Regions from separate parts of the Mesorhizobium sp. M0563 genome, predicted to be linked through region 1. Evidence: riboswitches for the same ligand, from Rfam matches in the RefSeq annotation. Region 1 holds a riboswitch; the other holds the start of a gene.
What was found. A riboswitch is a leader RNA that binds a small molecule or an ion and turns the genes downstream of it on or off. The one in region 1 is predicted to bind glycine.

Region 1 (7,707 bases):
AATTCCGTCGTAGCCGTCGCCTGCATGACCGGGCTTGGCGCATTAACGCTCTCCCTGCACCATTTGCAGGCGCAGATCGAATTGAAGGCCGAGACGATGACCGATCCATTGACCGGGCTGATGAACCGGCGGGCGTTAACGGCACTCTACGGCGAGCGGGTCTTCGGTCCGTTTATGTCCGTCGCCATGTTCGACCTCGACCATTTCAAAAGGACGAACGACGTATTCGGTCATCCGGTCGGCGACCAGGTCCTGCGCCGCTTTGCCGCCGTCATCAGGAAATACGCCAGAACCGGCGTCGACGCCTTCCGGCTGGGCGGCGAGGAATTCGTGCTCGTCATGTCGCGGATGACGGAAGAAAAGGCCTATGACATTGCGAGCAAGATCAGCGTCGCCTTCGGTACGGAAGTCGTGGCCACCCAGCTTGGTCCGTTGCGAAGCACAGTCAGCGGCGGCATCGGCTTTGGTGGGACGAGCGGCACCGGTCTCGATGATGTGCTGGCCGAAGCCGACGCCGCGCTCTATGCGGCAAAGCGCGCCGGGCGAAATCGCGTCATCGCCCGGGACAGGGCGAGCAAGGCCGACGGGCCGGCCTTGCGTTCTGCCTGATTGAGGCTTCTATCTTCTTGTTAGACCATGATCTTGTCCGAAAACCGGATTCCACTCTTCGGGATCATGGTCTACTCCGCCGCACCCAGATATTCCGACAGCGGCGGGCAGGAGCAGACCAGGTTGCGGTCGCCAGCGACGTTGTCGATGCGTGACACCGGTGGCCAGTATTTTGCCGCCGTATCGGCATCGCCGGCGGGGTAGGCCGCTTCCAGGCGCGAATAGGGATGGGTCCACTGGCCGGCCAACGCCTCGGCGGCGGTATGTGGCGCATTGACCAGAGGATTGTCGGCCAAGGGCCATTCGCCCTTCGCCACCTTGGCTGCCTCGCCGGCTATGGCGATCATGGCTTCGCAGAAACGATCCAGCTCGCGCTTGGGCTCGGATTCGGTCGGCTCGACCATCAGCGTGCCGGCCACCGGGAACGACATGGTCGGTGCGTGGAAGCCATAGTCGATCAGCCGCTTGGCGATATCGTCGACGCTGATGCCGGCGCTGTCCTTGAGCACGCGGGTGTCGAGGATGCATTCATGCGCAACGCGTCCGTTGCGCCCCTTGTAAAGCAGGGGGAAATGCTCGCCAAGCCGCGTCGCCACGTAGTTGGCGGAGATGATCGCCGTCTCGGTCGCCTGCTTCAGGCCGGAAGCGCCCATCATGCGGATATACATCCAGGTGATCGGCAGGATCGAGGCGCTGCCGAACGGTGCCGCCGCCACGGCATGGGCCGAGCCTTCGGTGACGTGGCCGGGCAGATATGGCTTCAGATGCGCCTTGACGCCGATCGGGCCGACGCCGGGGCCGCCGCCGCCATGTGGAATGCAGAAGGTCTTGTGCAGGTTCATGTGGCAGACATCGGCACCGATATCGCCGGGACGGGCGAGGCCGACCAGAGCGTTGAGATTGGCGCCGTCGAAATAGACCTGGCCGCCATGGCTGTGGACGAGCGCACAGAGGTCGCGCGCGCCTTCCTCGAAAACACCATGCGTCGAAGGATAGGTGAACATCAGCGCCGCGAGGTCTTTTGCATGCTCGGCCGCCTTGGCCTGCAAGTCTTCCATGTCGATATTGCCGTCCTCGGTGCAGCGCACGACGACGACACTCATGCCGGCCATGGCCGCACTTGCCGGATTGGTGCCATGCGCCGAGGACGGGATCAGGCAGACGGTGCGATGGCCTTCGCCACGCGACAAATGATAGCCGCGAATGGCGAGCAGCCCTGCATATTCGCCCTGGCTGCCGGCATTGGGCTGCAGGGTCACCGCGTCGAAGCCGGTGATCTCCGCCAGCCAGCCTTCCAGCTCGTCGATCATGGCGCGATAGCCTACCGAATGGCTCGCCGGGGCAAAGGGATGCAGGTTGGCGACATCGGGCCAGCTTACCGGCATCATTTCGGCGGCGGCGTTGAGCTTCATGGTGCAGGAGCCGAGCGGGATCATGGCGCGGTCGAGCGCCAGGTCCTTGTCGGACAGCCGGCGCAAGAAGCGCATCATGTCGGTTTCCGAGTGGTTTTCGCGGAAGACGGGCTGGGTGAGGAACTCCTTGCCGCGCGGTTTTCCTGGCATGGAACTGCCGGCGGCAACGCCGGCCTTGGTGCCGAAAAGTGCTGCGATCGCCTCCAGATCGGCCTCGGTGGAGGTCTCGTCAAAGCTGATGCCGACATGGTCGGCGTCGATGACACGCAGCAGCCGGCCGGTCTTCTCGGCGGCGGCGGCAAGTGCGGCGGCTCTGCCCTTCAGTTCCACGGTCACCGTGTCGAAGCGGCTTCCGCCGAGCACCGAAACGCCTGCTGCCTTGAGGCCGGCAGCCAGGCGGTTGGCCAGCGTGTGGACGCGGCCGGCAATCGCCTGCAGCCCGGCAGGGCCATGCCAGATCGCATAGGCCGTCGCCATGTTGGCGAGCAGCGCCTGTGCGGTGCAGATGTTGGAGGTCGCCTTGTCGCGGCGGATATGCTGCTCGCGTGTCTGCAAGGCCAGGCGATATCCGGGACGGCCCTTGCTGTCCGTCGACTGGCCAACGAGCCGGCCGGGCATCAGCCGCGTCAGCCTGTCGGACACGGCGCAATAGGCGGCGTGCGGCCCGCCAAAGCCCATCGGCACGCCAAAACGCTGCATCGGGCCGACGGCGATGTCGGCGCCAAGCCTGGCTGGCGCGTCGGTCAGCGTCAGGCCCAACGGATCGGCAATGAAGACGACCAGCGCGCCGGCAGCGCGGGCCTTGTCGATCGCTGCCTTGTGATTGCCATAGACGCCGAATGTATCGGGCCAGGAGACCAGCAGGGCGGCGGTGTTGTCGTCGATCACCTCGCCGTCGACCTCGATGCCGAGCGGTTCGGCGCGGGTGCGAACGACGTCCAGCGTCTGCGGGTGCGGCGTGCCGGCCAGTGCCACCTTGGTGCGCTTGTCGCGATGATGGCGCAGCGCAATGCCGACCGCTTCGGCCACCGCCGTCGCCTCGTCGAGCAGCGAGGCCGACGCCACCGGCAAGCCGGTCAGCTCGGTGACCAGCGTCTGGAAGTTGAACAGCATTTCCAGCCGGCCCTGGCTGATCTCGGCTTGGTAAGGCGTGTAAGCCGTATACCAGGCCGGGTTCTCGAACAGGTTGCGCTGGATCACCGGCGGCACGTGGACGCCATGATAGCCGGTACCGATGAAGCTCTTCAGCACCGTGTTCTTTGCCATCGTCGCCGCGAGCTCGGTCAGCGCTTCCGCTTCGCTTGCAGCGGCGGGCAAGGCCAATGGACGGTCGAGCCGGATCGACTTCGGCACTGCCTGGCTGATCAGCGTCTCGACCGAGGGAACGCCGATCGTGGCCAGCATGGCTCTGACGTCTTGGAGGCCCGGGCCGATATGGCGAGCCGAGAAGGGGTAGGGTGCTGCGGTCATCTTGCTGGTCCTGCTATCAACCAATATGGGCTTTGTAAGCGGCTTCATCGAGGAGGCCGTCGAGCTGGCTCTCATTGGCCAGCTTCATCTTCCACAGCCAGCCGTCGCCGGTTGCCGCCGAATTGACGAGCGAAGGATCGGCCGACAGCGCGGTGTTGGCTTCGGTGATCTCGCCGTCGACCGGTGCGTAGACGTCCGATGCCGCCTTGACCGATTCGACCACCACGGCCGTATCGCCCTTGGCCAGCTTTTTCCCTGGCTCAGGCAGTTCGACGAAGACGAGGTCACCGAGCTGCTGCTGCGCGTAATCGGTGATGCCGACGGTGGCGATGCCGCCCTCGACGCGAAGCCATTCGTGATCTTCGGTGAAATAGGTCTTTGCCATTGAAATCATCCTTTGCGGTAGCGATGGGGCGTGAAGGGCAAGGGGTGGATGTCGACCGGGATTTTCGTCCCGCGGACATCGGCGAACAGTCTTGTGCCGGGCTTGGCAAGCGGCGTCCGGACGTAGCCCATTGCCACCGGATGACCGGCCGAGGGGCCGAAGCCGCCTGAGGTGACATGGCCGGCAGGGTTGCCGTCGGCGTCGAAAAGGGCAGCACCGGCGCGCACCGGCTGGCGGCCGTCCGGCTTCAGGCCGACGCGTTTTTGCGCCGGGCCGCGCTCCAGGATGGCGCGCAATGCATCGGCGCCGATGAACGCGCCAGAGGCGCGAACCTCCTTGGGGATGGCCCACATCAGCCCGGCGCTCGCCGGATCGATCTCCGGCGTGATGTCCAGCCCGTGCAGGCACAGTCCTGCTTCGAGCCGCAGGCTGTCGCGGGCGGCAAGGCCGATCCACATCACTCGCTCGTCCTCGAGCAACCTGGTGACGAGGGTTCGCGCGTCCGCTTCCGGCAGGCCGATCTCGAAACCGTCTTCGCCGGTATAGCCCGACCGGCTCATGAACCAGTTTTCGCGCGGCTCGATGCCGTGCATGAACACCAGCGAACCGGTCTCGATGCCGGCGCGGGAAAGGGCAGCCCATGCCTCGGGGCCCTGGATGGCCAGGAAGACGCGGTCGAGCGCGTCCACCTTCACGTCGAAATCCTCGGCAAGTTCACGCAGATGCTTTTCGTCGGCGGCGGCGTTGCCGGCATTGGCGACCATCATGAAGCGCTCGACGCCGAGCTTGGTGACGATCAGATCGTCGAGTATTCCGGCGGCCTCATTGAGGAAGAACGTGTATTTGGACTGGGAAACCTGAAGCGCGCCGGCATCGAACGGGCAGGCGCGGTTCAGAAGCGCTGCTGCGCCCGGGCCGCTGATTTCGAACAGCTTCATGTGCGAGATGTCGAACAGGCCGGCATGCTCGCGGCTGTGAAGATGCTCCTTCATCACGCCGGCCGGATAGGTCAGCGGCATCGACCAGCCGGCGAAGGCGCCGAAGCGCGCACCGGCTGCCATGTGCAGATCTTCGAGGGGAAGGTGTTTGGTGTCGTCGCCCGTCATGTCATCTCCAGAGTCGCACGCAAGCGGTCGCGAATGGCGACCAGTCCGTGCCCCTCTGTCTGAAGCCTGAGAGACTCGCGCCCCGTAACTCTGTCGGCAGCGCTTACACCTTCGGCGCGGGGGCAAGCCCCGACTTTCCAGAGTGTCTTTCCCGTCTACGGTTCTTTTGCCTGAGAGATTTCGGGCGATTTCCCCTTCGGCGGCAGCTCTCGCTGCTCTCTCCCGCAAACAGGTAGGACTCGGTTAAGAGCCCTCGACTCGTCATCCATAGCCCGTGGACGACACCTTGTCACCTGCCAGCGACATTTTTACTGGCAGTCTTCTGCGGGCCTTCTTTACAGGCAAGCCTTCGCTAACCACGCCGCTTGCCGGTTTCTCAAGACCTTGCTGATATGCCGGATAAGGGCCGGCAATTGCCGGCGGCGGGCGGGGAACAAAATGGGCGAATTGATCATGAGCGCGCCAGTGGCCGGGCTGACCTCGAAAAATCGGATCACGGCGGAAGACGTGGTCATGCTGCGCGGCGAAGTGTTCGGCGACGGCGTGGTAACGCGCGGCGAGGCCGAGGCGCTGTTTGCGCTCGACGCGACGGCGAGGGACAAATGCGCGGAATGGCTCGAGTTTTTCGTCGAGGCCGTCACCGACTTCATCGTCCACCAGGAACAGCCGGCCGGCTATGTTTCCCAGGACAATGCCGACTGGCTGATCCGGGCGATTTCGCGCGACGGCATGGTTGACAGCCGAACCGAACTCGAGCTGCTAGTGCACGTGCTGGAAGTTGCCAAATCATCGCCGAGCACGCTTTCCGGCTATGCGCTGGAGCAGGTCGCTCATGCGGTCGTGGATGGCAAGGGGCCGCTGACGACCGGCGGCAGGCTTATCCCTGGGTCGATAGCCAAGGCTGAGGTCGAGCTGTTGCGCCGCATCCTTTACGCCTATGGCGGCGATGGCAACATCGCCATCAGCCGCGCCGAGGCCGAGGTGCTGTTCAAGATCAACGAGCGGACAGTGGCGGGCGACAATGATCCGTCGTGGAACGATCTGTTCGTCAAGGCGATCGCCAATTTCGTCATGTGTTCGGCCGGCTACGAAGCGCCGGTGCGCGATGTGGCGCTGCGCCGGGATGCTTTTTTCGAGCAGGCCGATCCGGAGATCGGCGGTTTCTTCAGCCGCATGGTGTCGGGTGGCCTGTCCGGCATTATGGAGGCCTATCGTTCACCGGGCGACGTCGAGGCCGAATGGGAATCGAGGAACAACGCAGCCGAGGCTCTGGCCCGCCGCGCCGAGACGGTCGATGCCGGCGAGGCGAAATGGCTGGCTGAACACATCGGCGACCGGCCGCTGCAGGAGAACGAGCGTGCGTTGCTGACGCTGATCAAGCACGCCTCGCCGGAAATCCACCCGGCGCTCAAGCCGCTGATCGACAAGGTCGCATAACAGGTCGCCAACCTATTGCTTGGCAGGTTCCGGCTTGGCGCCGGTGTCGAACCGCGACATCCATTTGAAGCTGCCGAACCAGTAGCGGCGCACGCCGCCTATGGTGCCGTCAGCGGTACGCGCGCCGATCCAGTTGTTGACGTATTGGATGAGGCGGACATCGTCCGGCCGCATGGCAAACGCCTCCGGCGTCCGCAACAGCGGACCGCCCACCATTTTCAATTTCGCGTCATAGAGCCTGGCGGCCATTTGCGGCGTTGGCGATGTGGCGACCATCGCCTGTGCGTCGCCGCCGATGATCGCGGCGAAAACATCTGAGGTATTGTCGAAAGACAGGATGGTCGCCTTAGGAAAAGCTTCCTTCGCGGCGGCTTCATCGGTGGAATTGGACAACACGGCGATCTTGTATCCCGGCGCCGCTACTGCCTTTCCCGGCCTTTTCCCAAGGCTGGCGATCGTCGCAACCATGCGGATATCGGCGGTACCGGTCTGGTTGGAGAACACCACCTCGCGTGCGCGTTCCGGCGTGCTGGCGTAGCCCGCCGCGATCATGTCGAAATCACCCTTGAGCAGTCGTGTCTTGAGGTCGTTCCAATGCACCTCGACCAGCTTCAGGTCGACGCCGAGATCAGACGCCAGCGCATTGGTCAGGTCGACATCATAGCCGGCGAACTTCCCGTCGGCCTTCTTGAGGATCCATGGCGGGTTGAGCGCCACGCCGACCGTCAGTGTCTTCTGGTCGATGATGCGCTTGAGGCTGTCATCCGCCCGGGCTGGCAGCAGCGACAAAGCCAACCAGGCAGAAAGGGCAAGTATAGTTGTGGCGATCATCTTAGCGCGCATTAATATAACCTCGCTGAGCCCGTCCGGTTGTCAGATTTACACAGAGGTGCCATTCTGTCGATAGCGGACCCTGATGGAGAGTTGCGATGTCGGCACGGATGGCGGTTAGCAGTTCGATGATGTTCCTGGTTTGCATCCTGGGCAACCCGGCGAAGCTTTCGTTGCTGCCGGCGGCAGCGCAGGCTGCGGGGGCAAAACGCATGGTCTGCTCCAGCGCCGATTACCGCTATTCCTATTGCGGGATCGATACGCGACGTGGCGTGCAGTTGACCTCCAGGCTTTCGAAGGCGCGTTGCGTATATGGTAGAAGCTGGGGCTATGACGGCGGCGGCATCTGGGTCGACAATGGTTGCTCGGCCGAATTCGCAGTCGCCGGCCCCAACCGCAATCCCTCTGCTGGCGACGTCGCTGCAGCCATTATCGTCGGCGGCGTGGTAGGCGCCAT
Region 2 (7,707 bases), on a different contig from region 1:
GACATCCGTAGCCGTGGCCGGGAGCCCCATCTCGGCACAAAGGTCGAAGACAGTCCGGCGCGTGATGCCTGGCAGCACCCCAAAAGCTGGCGTCCTCAGGGATCCGTCCTCAACAACGAACACATTGAAGCCGGGGCCCTCCGCAACGTGTCCGTTCGCATCCAGGATCAGCGCTGTTTCCGCCCCCATGTCGTAGGCTTCAAAAAGGCCCTTCACGAGATCGAGCCAATGATAGTTCTTGATTGAGGGATCAATCGATTTTGGCGGGATGCGGACGGTATTGCTGATTGCAACATGCAGGCCTCTTTCCAGCTGTTCCTCGTTGGCAACCGACCCAAACGGGACGGCGAATGCCATGAAGCGGTTCTCCGCCTGGCGAGGATCGCGACTGAACGTCGGCGATGATCCACGCGTGCAGATCATCTCCACGTACGCCGATTTGTGGCCCGACAAAGCGACGCAATCGTTTAGGATCGATGTTATTTTCTCACGATCATAGGGCAGCTTCATTCGCAGCCGTTCCATACCTTGGAAGAACCGGTCAAGGTGCAAGTCCAACCGGAAGAATCTGCCATTCCAGACGTGCACCGTGTCGTAAGTCGCGTCGGAGTGCAGGAAACCCCAATCGAGCACGGAGATCTTGGCCTCGGACATCGGTAGGTATTGTCCATCCATGAACGCAACCCCGCGCGGGTAGCGCCGTCGATCAACGTAATGCTCCTCGACAGTTGGAAGCGCAGGTAAGAGCTGTGTCATCGGGGGCGCCATACTTCTTCCTTACACCGGGACGGTTGCTTTCCCGCGTGAAACGGTCGGGCAACCCGCACCGTCCTGACGCAAGATCAACTGCGCCCTCTAGATCGCACAGTTGATTAGGCGAAAAAGCTCAATCTGACGCTGAGCGCGCAATGGCGGTTTCAAAAAGGAGCCCGGAGTGATGACTTCAGCGCAACCCGCCCAACGCTACACCGCAACGCGTGGCTCGAACTTGACACGATCAAGCGAAATCATGCTCCGGAATTTTCGGACATTGGGGTTGGTATAGAGCTTTGTCTTGACGAAGACGTCAAAGGCCTCGACGTCCTCAACGGAGACGAGCAGCACGAAATCGGCGTCGCCCGTAACCATATAGCACGGGGTAACCTCTTTGGCCGCGCGCATCGCGCTTGAACTCATCGACAAGGTCAAGACGCTCACGGTCGAGCTCTACCATGACGACAACGGTGAGCAACTTACCAAAAGCCTTCGCATCCACCAGCGAGATGTCCGCAAGGATCACACCATCCGAACGCGAGCTTGTTAACTCGACGCATACATGACGCTGCCGAAGAACCGGCCAGTTCCGCCAGTTCGGCAAAAGAGAGCCGGTTGTTCTTTTGTAGAGCCGTAAGGATCCTTCGAGCTAGGTCATCCAAGGAATAATGTCTGCTATGATTGCAACTTCAATCATCGCCCGAAGTGGCGCCACAATCATTGCAGCTTGCCCTGAAAATTGAAATAATCAAAACAATCTTGACGCTTCCGACCGCAAGAATTCGCCGCTGCCTCGGCCTAGGAGTCCGTCAATGTGCGCTGCAAAGCCCAAACCGCACCGCAACAGGCCTTAACAACTGGCCAGTCAAAGCTAGTGCGCGCGATACTGTCGGCGGCCGGACCGCCGTGATTTTCATCGACCTTCGGAGACGAGCGAAGCGATTCAGGGCGATCCCGCGTCGAGTAGCGTGGACCCCCCTCGCGAATATGCAGGAGATGATCGTGTTGCGCAGGAAAGGTGCGGGGCCTCTGCATGGTTCATGACCCCGGCTCCTGTTGCATCGAGCTTACGTCGACACAAACCACAGCGGTCTAGTTCGCAGCAACAGGCTTGCACTCAGGCCTTAGGCTGGCTGCGCGACTAAGTTAGCTGCCGTGATGGCAGATATGGCCACGGCCTCGTCATTGTCGGAGGTGTCTCCGGTGATGCCGACTGCGCCCAGCAGCGTTCCATCGGGTGCTGCACAAGAACGCCTCCCGGAACGGGCACGATCCGGCCGCCCGACACTGCATTCAGCCCGCAATGAAGTGCGGCCGGTCAGCCGCAGCCTTGTCGAGCCAGCGTGACCCGAAGCCGACGGCCAACGCGCCGTAGGCCTTGCCGGCAGCAATCTCGAAGCGCAGCATTGAGGCACCATCTTGCTTCTGGAAAGCGATCAGATGACCGCCTGCGTCCATGATGGCGACGCTCAGGGGCTTGAGACTTTCGTACTTTGCCTTGGAGAGCGCGGCTTCAATCATGGCATTGGCACTAGCGAGGTTAAGCGCAGTCATATTCATAGTCATTTGTACTGATTGGATCGGTTGGGGCTCGCCTTCAATTCCAGCCTCCTGGCATGCAGCACCGGCTCCGTATACCCGCTCGGCTGCTTGTGGCCCGTGAAGATCAGATCCGTTGCCGCCGTGAACGCGATCGAATTGGCGAAATCCGGTGCCATCGGCCGGTAGAGCGCATCGCCGGCATTCTGCTGGTCGACGACGCCTGCCATGCGCTTCAGCGTCTCCATGACCTGGTCGCGCGTGCAGACGCGATGATGCAGCCAGTTAGCGACATGCTGCGAGGAGATGCGGCATGTGGCCCGGTCCTCCATCAGCCCGACATCGTTGACATCCGGCACCTTGGAGCAGCCGACGCCCTGGTCGACCCAGCGCACGACATAGCCCAGAACGCCCTGGCAATTGTTGTCGAGCTCCTCCCGGATGTCGTCAGGCGTCCAGTTCGGACGCGACACGACCGGCACGGAGAGGATGTCGTCAAGCTTCGCGCGCGCCCGGCTCTTCAGCGTCTCCTGCACGGCATGGACGTCGACCTTGTGGTAGTGCGTGGCATGCAGGGTTGCGGCCGTCGGCGACGGCACCCAGGCGGTGTTGGCGCCGGCCTTAAGATGCCCGATCTTCTGCTCCAGCATCGCCGCCATCAGGTCCGGCATCGGCCACATGCCCTTGCCGATCTGCGCGCGACCCTCCAGCCCGCAGGCCAGCCCGATATCGACGTTCCAGTTCTCATAGGCGCCTATCCAGGCCGACTGCTTCATGTCGGCCTTGCGGATCATCGGCCCCGCTTCCATCGATGTGTGGATCTCATCGCCAGTACGGTCGAGGAAGCCGGTATTGATGAAGACGATGCGCTCCTTCGCGGCGCGGATGCATTCCTTGAGATTCACCGTGGTGCGGCGCTCCTCGTCCATGATGCCCATCTTAATCGTGTTGGGCATCATGCCCAGCACCTGCTCGAGGCGGCTGAATAGCTCCACCGCGAAGGCAACTTCCGCCGGCCCATGCATCTTCGGCTTGACCACATACATGGAGCCGGCCGGCGAGTTCGCCCGACGCCCGCCCTTCTTGCCGATATCGTGGAGCGCGATCGCCGCCGTCATGATCGCGTCCATGATGCCTTCGGGCACCTCGTTGCCGTCGCGGTCGAGCACGGCCGGATTGGTCATCAGGTGGCCGACATTGCGCACCAGCATCAGCGAGCGGGCGCGAACCGAGAACTTCGAGCCGTCTGGCGCGGTATAGGTGATGTCCGGCGACAGGCTGCGCGTGAAAGTCCGGTCCGCCTTGGTCACTTCCTCCGTCAGGTCGCCCCTCATCAAGCCGAGCCAGTTGCGATAGACCGCGACCTTGTCCTCGGCGTCCACAGCTGCGACCGAATCCTCGCAGTCCATGATCGCGGTGATCGCCGATTCCAGACGCACGTCGGAGATGTCGGCGTCATCGACCTTGCCGATCGGCGACGTCGGGTCGATGACGATCTCGATATGGATTCCGTTGTTCTTCAACAGGAAGTGAGTCGGCGTGTTCGCCTCGCCCAGATAGCCGACGAACTGCTCCGGCTTCTTCAGCTTCACCGCCTTGCCATCGACCGTCGTCAGCGCCAGCGCGCCGTCCGCCAGCACGATCTTCTGGACGTCGCTCCAACTCGCACCGCCAAGCGGAACGCTCTCGTCGAGGAATTTGCGCGCCCAGGCGATCACCTTCTCACCGCGCACGGCATTGTACCCCCTCCCCTTCTCCGCGCCATCGGCTTCCGGAATGGCGTCCGTGCCGTAAAGCGCATCATAGAGTGAGCCCCAGCGCGCATTGGCGGCGTTCAGCGCATAGCGCGCATTTATCACCGGCACTACCAGCTGCGGCCCCGCGACAGTTGCGATCTCCGGATCGACGTTCTTCGTCGAAACGCTGAAATCCGGCCCTTCCGGCACTAGATAGGAAATCTCCGTTAGGAAGTCCCTGTACTTCGCCAAATCCTCCGGCTGGCCGTTGCGGCGATGCCAGTGGTCGATCTTCTCCTGGATCTCGTCGCGGAACGCCAGCAGCTCGCGGTTGCGGGGGGTAAGATCGTTCACGATCGATGAGAAAGACGCCCAGAAGGCTGAATTGCCGATGCCCGTGCCCGGTAGCGCCTCGTCACGCATGAAGTCGTGCAGCTCCCGCGCGATTTTCAGCCCGGCAGTCTCGATGCGGACAGCGTTTAGCTGCTGGTTGTCCACCTTATCCTCCTATACCACCAGACGATTGTCGACAGGAAGATCTTGTGCGACGACCTCAGCCAACATCGCTGATGTCGCGGCAGACAGTGTCCAGCCAAGGTGCCCGTGGCCGGTGTTATAGTAAACGCCCGGCGCCTTCCCTTTGCCGACACGCGGCATCATGTTCGGCATCATAGGACGGAGGCCCGCCCATGGCACGATGCGGTTCGTGTTGACGCCCGGAAAGAGTTGCCGCGTCCAGTCTACCAGAGGTCTTACCCGGTCATCCCTTATGTCCCGGTTCTGGCCGTTGAACTCTGCGGTCCCAGCCACTCGGAAGTGCGCTTCGCCAAGCCGGCTGGTCACGATTTTGGCCCTGTCGTCGAGGATACTCACCCAGGGAGCGGCTTCCTGTGCCGCATTGTCCCCCAGCTGTATCGTGATCGAGTAGCCCTTGACAGGATAGATGTTGAGACGATCGCCCAGCATCGCCGCGAAGTCACGGCTGTTCGAGCCCGCGCATACGACGATCGCGTCGGCTTCGATAACCTGCGCCGGGGCAGCTTGGCTCGAGTACGTCACCCTGAAGCGACCGCGTCGCTCAATTCTTGTCACCGACGCGTCGTAGTGGAAACTTCCACCGCGCCGTTCGCATGCGCGGGCCAAGCCGGTGGTATACTTGTGGATGTCACCTGTTGAGTCCGAAGGTGTGTAGAACCCACCATAGAAAGCGCCCTGCAAGGCCGGCTCAATGGACGCGATCTCGCCAGCCGTGACCGGCCGCCTGTCAAGGCCCCCTTCGATGAGGAGTTGGTTGACTTTCGTGCCGTGGTCGAAGCCCGGCTTGTCCCAATAGACATGAAGTATCCCGCGACGAACGTGGTCGAAATCGATCCTCTCACGCTCAGCGATGTCAAACATGTGCCTGCGCGCAGCGATAGCCAAACGGGTGGTGGCAACAGTATTCTCGCGGTACTTCGCGATATGGGATACAAATTCCGCAAGCCAGCTATACTTGTGCCATGTCGGCGCCGGGTTGATGAGGAGTGGCGCATCGCGCCTCGCCATCCACTTGATGCCTTTTAAGATGGTCGACCAGTGGTTCCAGACTTCCGCATTGCTCGCTGATAACTGGCCGCCGTTTGCAAACGAGGTCTCCATTGCGGCATAGCGCTGACGCTCTAGCACGGTGACCTCATAGCCGTGTTCCAAAAGGGTATAGGCTGTCGACACGCCGGTAATGCCGGCACCAATCAAAACAATCTTGGGCATTTCGCTCTCCAGACAAGACAATGGGTTCAGGCCAGTCGGCCCGCGGCTCTTCCCCAAATCTGTCACTGTACCTGAGAGCTTGACCGGGTGGCCCGGCTTTCCCCTTCGGTGGACGCTCTGGCGTCTCTCTCCAGATTGTTCGGCGGCACGGTCGCTTGTACCTGAGAGTTTCCTTGGGGGGTTGCTCCGTCGGTGTCGGCAACGTGCCGATCTCTCCCGTACTGCCTATCGAACAGTCCGTTTATAGCTCCGTCCAACGATGGTTACAGCCACGCTTGCCCCTCAATGGTGAAACAGGCCCATCATTTTCGCCAGCAAGCTGAAACGCGTGAACTGAGGATGCCCGTTTCTTCGGCAACCAGCGGGACACTCGAACATCTCATGGAGCATGTTCTCAGGCCCCCGAACCACGGAGCCGCTTATGTCAATGCGCTGCTCGCCGCCGTCGGCTACAACTGCCTCTTGCTCAACTGGCTTAGGCTTTTGTTTGCCTACTTCCTAGCCCTGTTCGCAACCGCCGCAGCGCCGCCGGTTCAGCCGCGATCAGCCTAACCGAAGTGCCGATACCGCCCAGCCGACCGCCGTAAGTTTGGAATGGTTTAGGCAAAACTCACGCTCAGGTGAAAAGAAACGGTCGCGTATCGGCTATGATTGCAACGATGGCACCTTTTGAATGGAGTAGCGTTTCATTGAGCGTCCGATCTTGCAACGAGCGTTTCGGACCGCTAATGCCACATCTTGGTTTCGCATCTAGGGTATCGGGATGATAGATGACCTTGACCGGCGGATCCTCGGCGTCCTGCAAAAGAACAACAGGTTTTCGTTCGCCGAGCTTGCGGATCTCGTGGGCTCCTCTGCTGCCTCATGCATGCGCCGCGTGAATAAGTTACGCGCCGACGGCGTTATCACCGCTGATATCTCCCTGGTTGATCCCAAAGCGCTCGGGAAGTCGCTGATCGTGGTCGTAACGGTGGAGCTTGATCGCGAGCGTTTAGATCTTGTCGATGACTTCAAGCGAGCAATGAGGGCGGCGAAAGAGGTCACCCAATGCTATATGGTGACAGGTGATGCTGACTTCGTTCTTATTGTAGCAGTGGAGGACGTCGAGGCCTTTGACGTTTTTGTAAAGACCAAACTCTACACAAATCCCAATGTGCGCAAGTTCAAGAGCATGATTGCGCTGGACCGCGTGAAGTTCGAGCCCCGGACGCTAGTATAGCGTTGTACGGCTGAACGTTTCCGCCACTCCTGCCCCCATTTTGAAGCGTCCGTTGCGGCTAGAGGGCCAGTTTGATCGCAATCAGTGCATCGAAGTCTGCAAACTAATTGGATCACAGGGTGACCGGCGGCTGGCCACAAATGGCTTTATCGCCCCGCTCAAGTGGTAGTCGATCGCGCTGACGACATTTGGCACGCGCGGCGTGCTTGCGGTCAGAGGTGCGCCAACATTTGAATTGCTGGGATGTGGAGTCGCTGGGCGGTTCTGCGGCGGTCAATCGTAATCGGGTGTGCGGAGCGCCTGGACTGCAAGATTTGGAGGACTCAGGAATGACACTTGCTGCAGCCGAACCTGCAACGGCTCTCCCTGCCATAAAACAGCGGCACCGGGATCAAAGGCAATATCCTCACGGCGTGGCCTTCATGGATGGTCAGTACCTTCCAATGTCCGAAGCCAAGGTGTCCGTTCTGGACTGGGGCTTTCTGCATTCCGATGCCACCTACGATACCGTTCATTTGTGGGATGGGAGGTTCTTCAGGCTGGACCTGCACATGGACCGATTCTTCCGCGGAATGGAAAAGCTGCGCATGAAGCTTCCCTACAACCGCAGTGGGATCGAAAAGATCCTGTCGACCTGTGTGGCGCTGTCCGGGCACAAGTCGGCCTATGTCGAAATGATCTGTACGCGAGGCGGCTCGCCGAACTTTAGCC

Region 2: linked by a shared signal. The riboswitch ahead of NKI50_RS28990 (D-amino acid dehydrogenase) and the one ahead of gcvT (glycine cleavage system aminomethyltransferase GcvT) in region 1 are both predicted to bind glycine.

What each region holds. Positions count from the first base shown of each region.
Region 1 covers NZ_JAMYQV010000001.1:477,929-485,635, forward strand. The annotation lists gene NKI50_RS02340 (GGDEF domain-containing protein) at 1-609, shown strand, start outside; gene gcvP (aminomethyl-transferring glycine dehydrogenase) at 681-3,491, opposite strand; gene gcvH (glycine cleavage system protein GcvH) at 3,508-3,876, opposite strand; gene gcvT (glycine cleavage system aminomethyltransferase GcvT) at 3,882-4,982, opposite strand; glycine riboswitch at 5,131-5,217, opposite strand; gene NKI50_RS02360 (hypothetical protein) at 5,421-6,419, shown strand; gene NKI50_RS02365 (transporter substrate-binding domain-containing protein) at 6,432-7,262, opposite strand; gene NKI50_RS02370 (DUF3011 domain-containing protein) at 7,349-7,707, shown strand, end outside.
Region 2 covers NZ_JAMYQV010000035.1:1,157-8,863, reverse strand. The annotation lists gene NKI50_RS29015 (aminotransferase class IV) at 1-756, opposite strand, end outside; gene NKI50_RS29010 (Lrp/AsnC ligand binding domain-containing protein) at 964-1,197, opposite strand; gene NKI50_RS29005 (Lrp/AsnC family transcriptional regulator) at 1,233-1,415, opposite strand; partial or broken gene NKI50_RS29000 (GlcG/HbpS family heme-binding protein) at 1,878-2,307, opposite strand; gene NKI50_RS28995 (malate synthase G) at 2,316-4,451, opposite strand; gene NKI50_RS28990 (D-amino acid dehydrogenase) at 4,536-5,777, opposite strand; glycine riboswitch at 5,916-6,006, opposite strand; gene NKI50_RS28985 (Lrp/AsnC family transcriptional regulator) at 6,541-6,996, shown strand; gene NKI50_RS28980 (aminotransferase class IV) at 7,326-7,707, shown strand, end outside.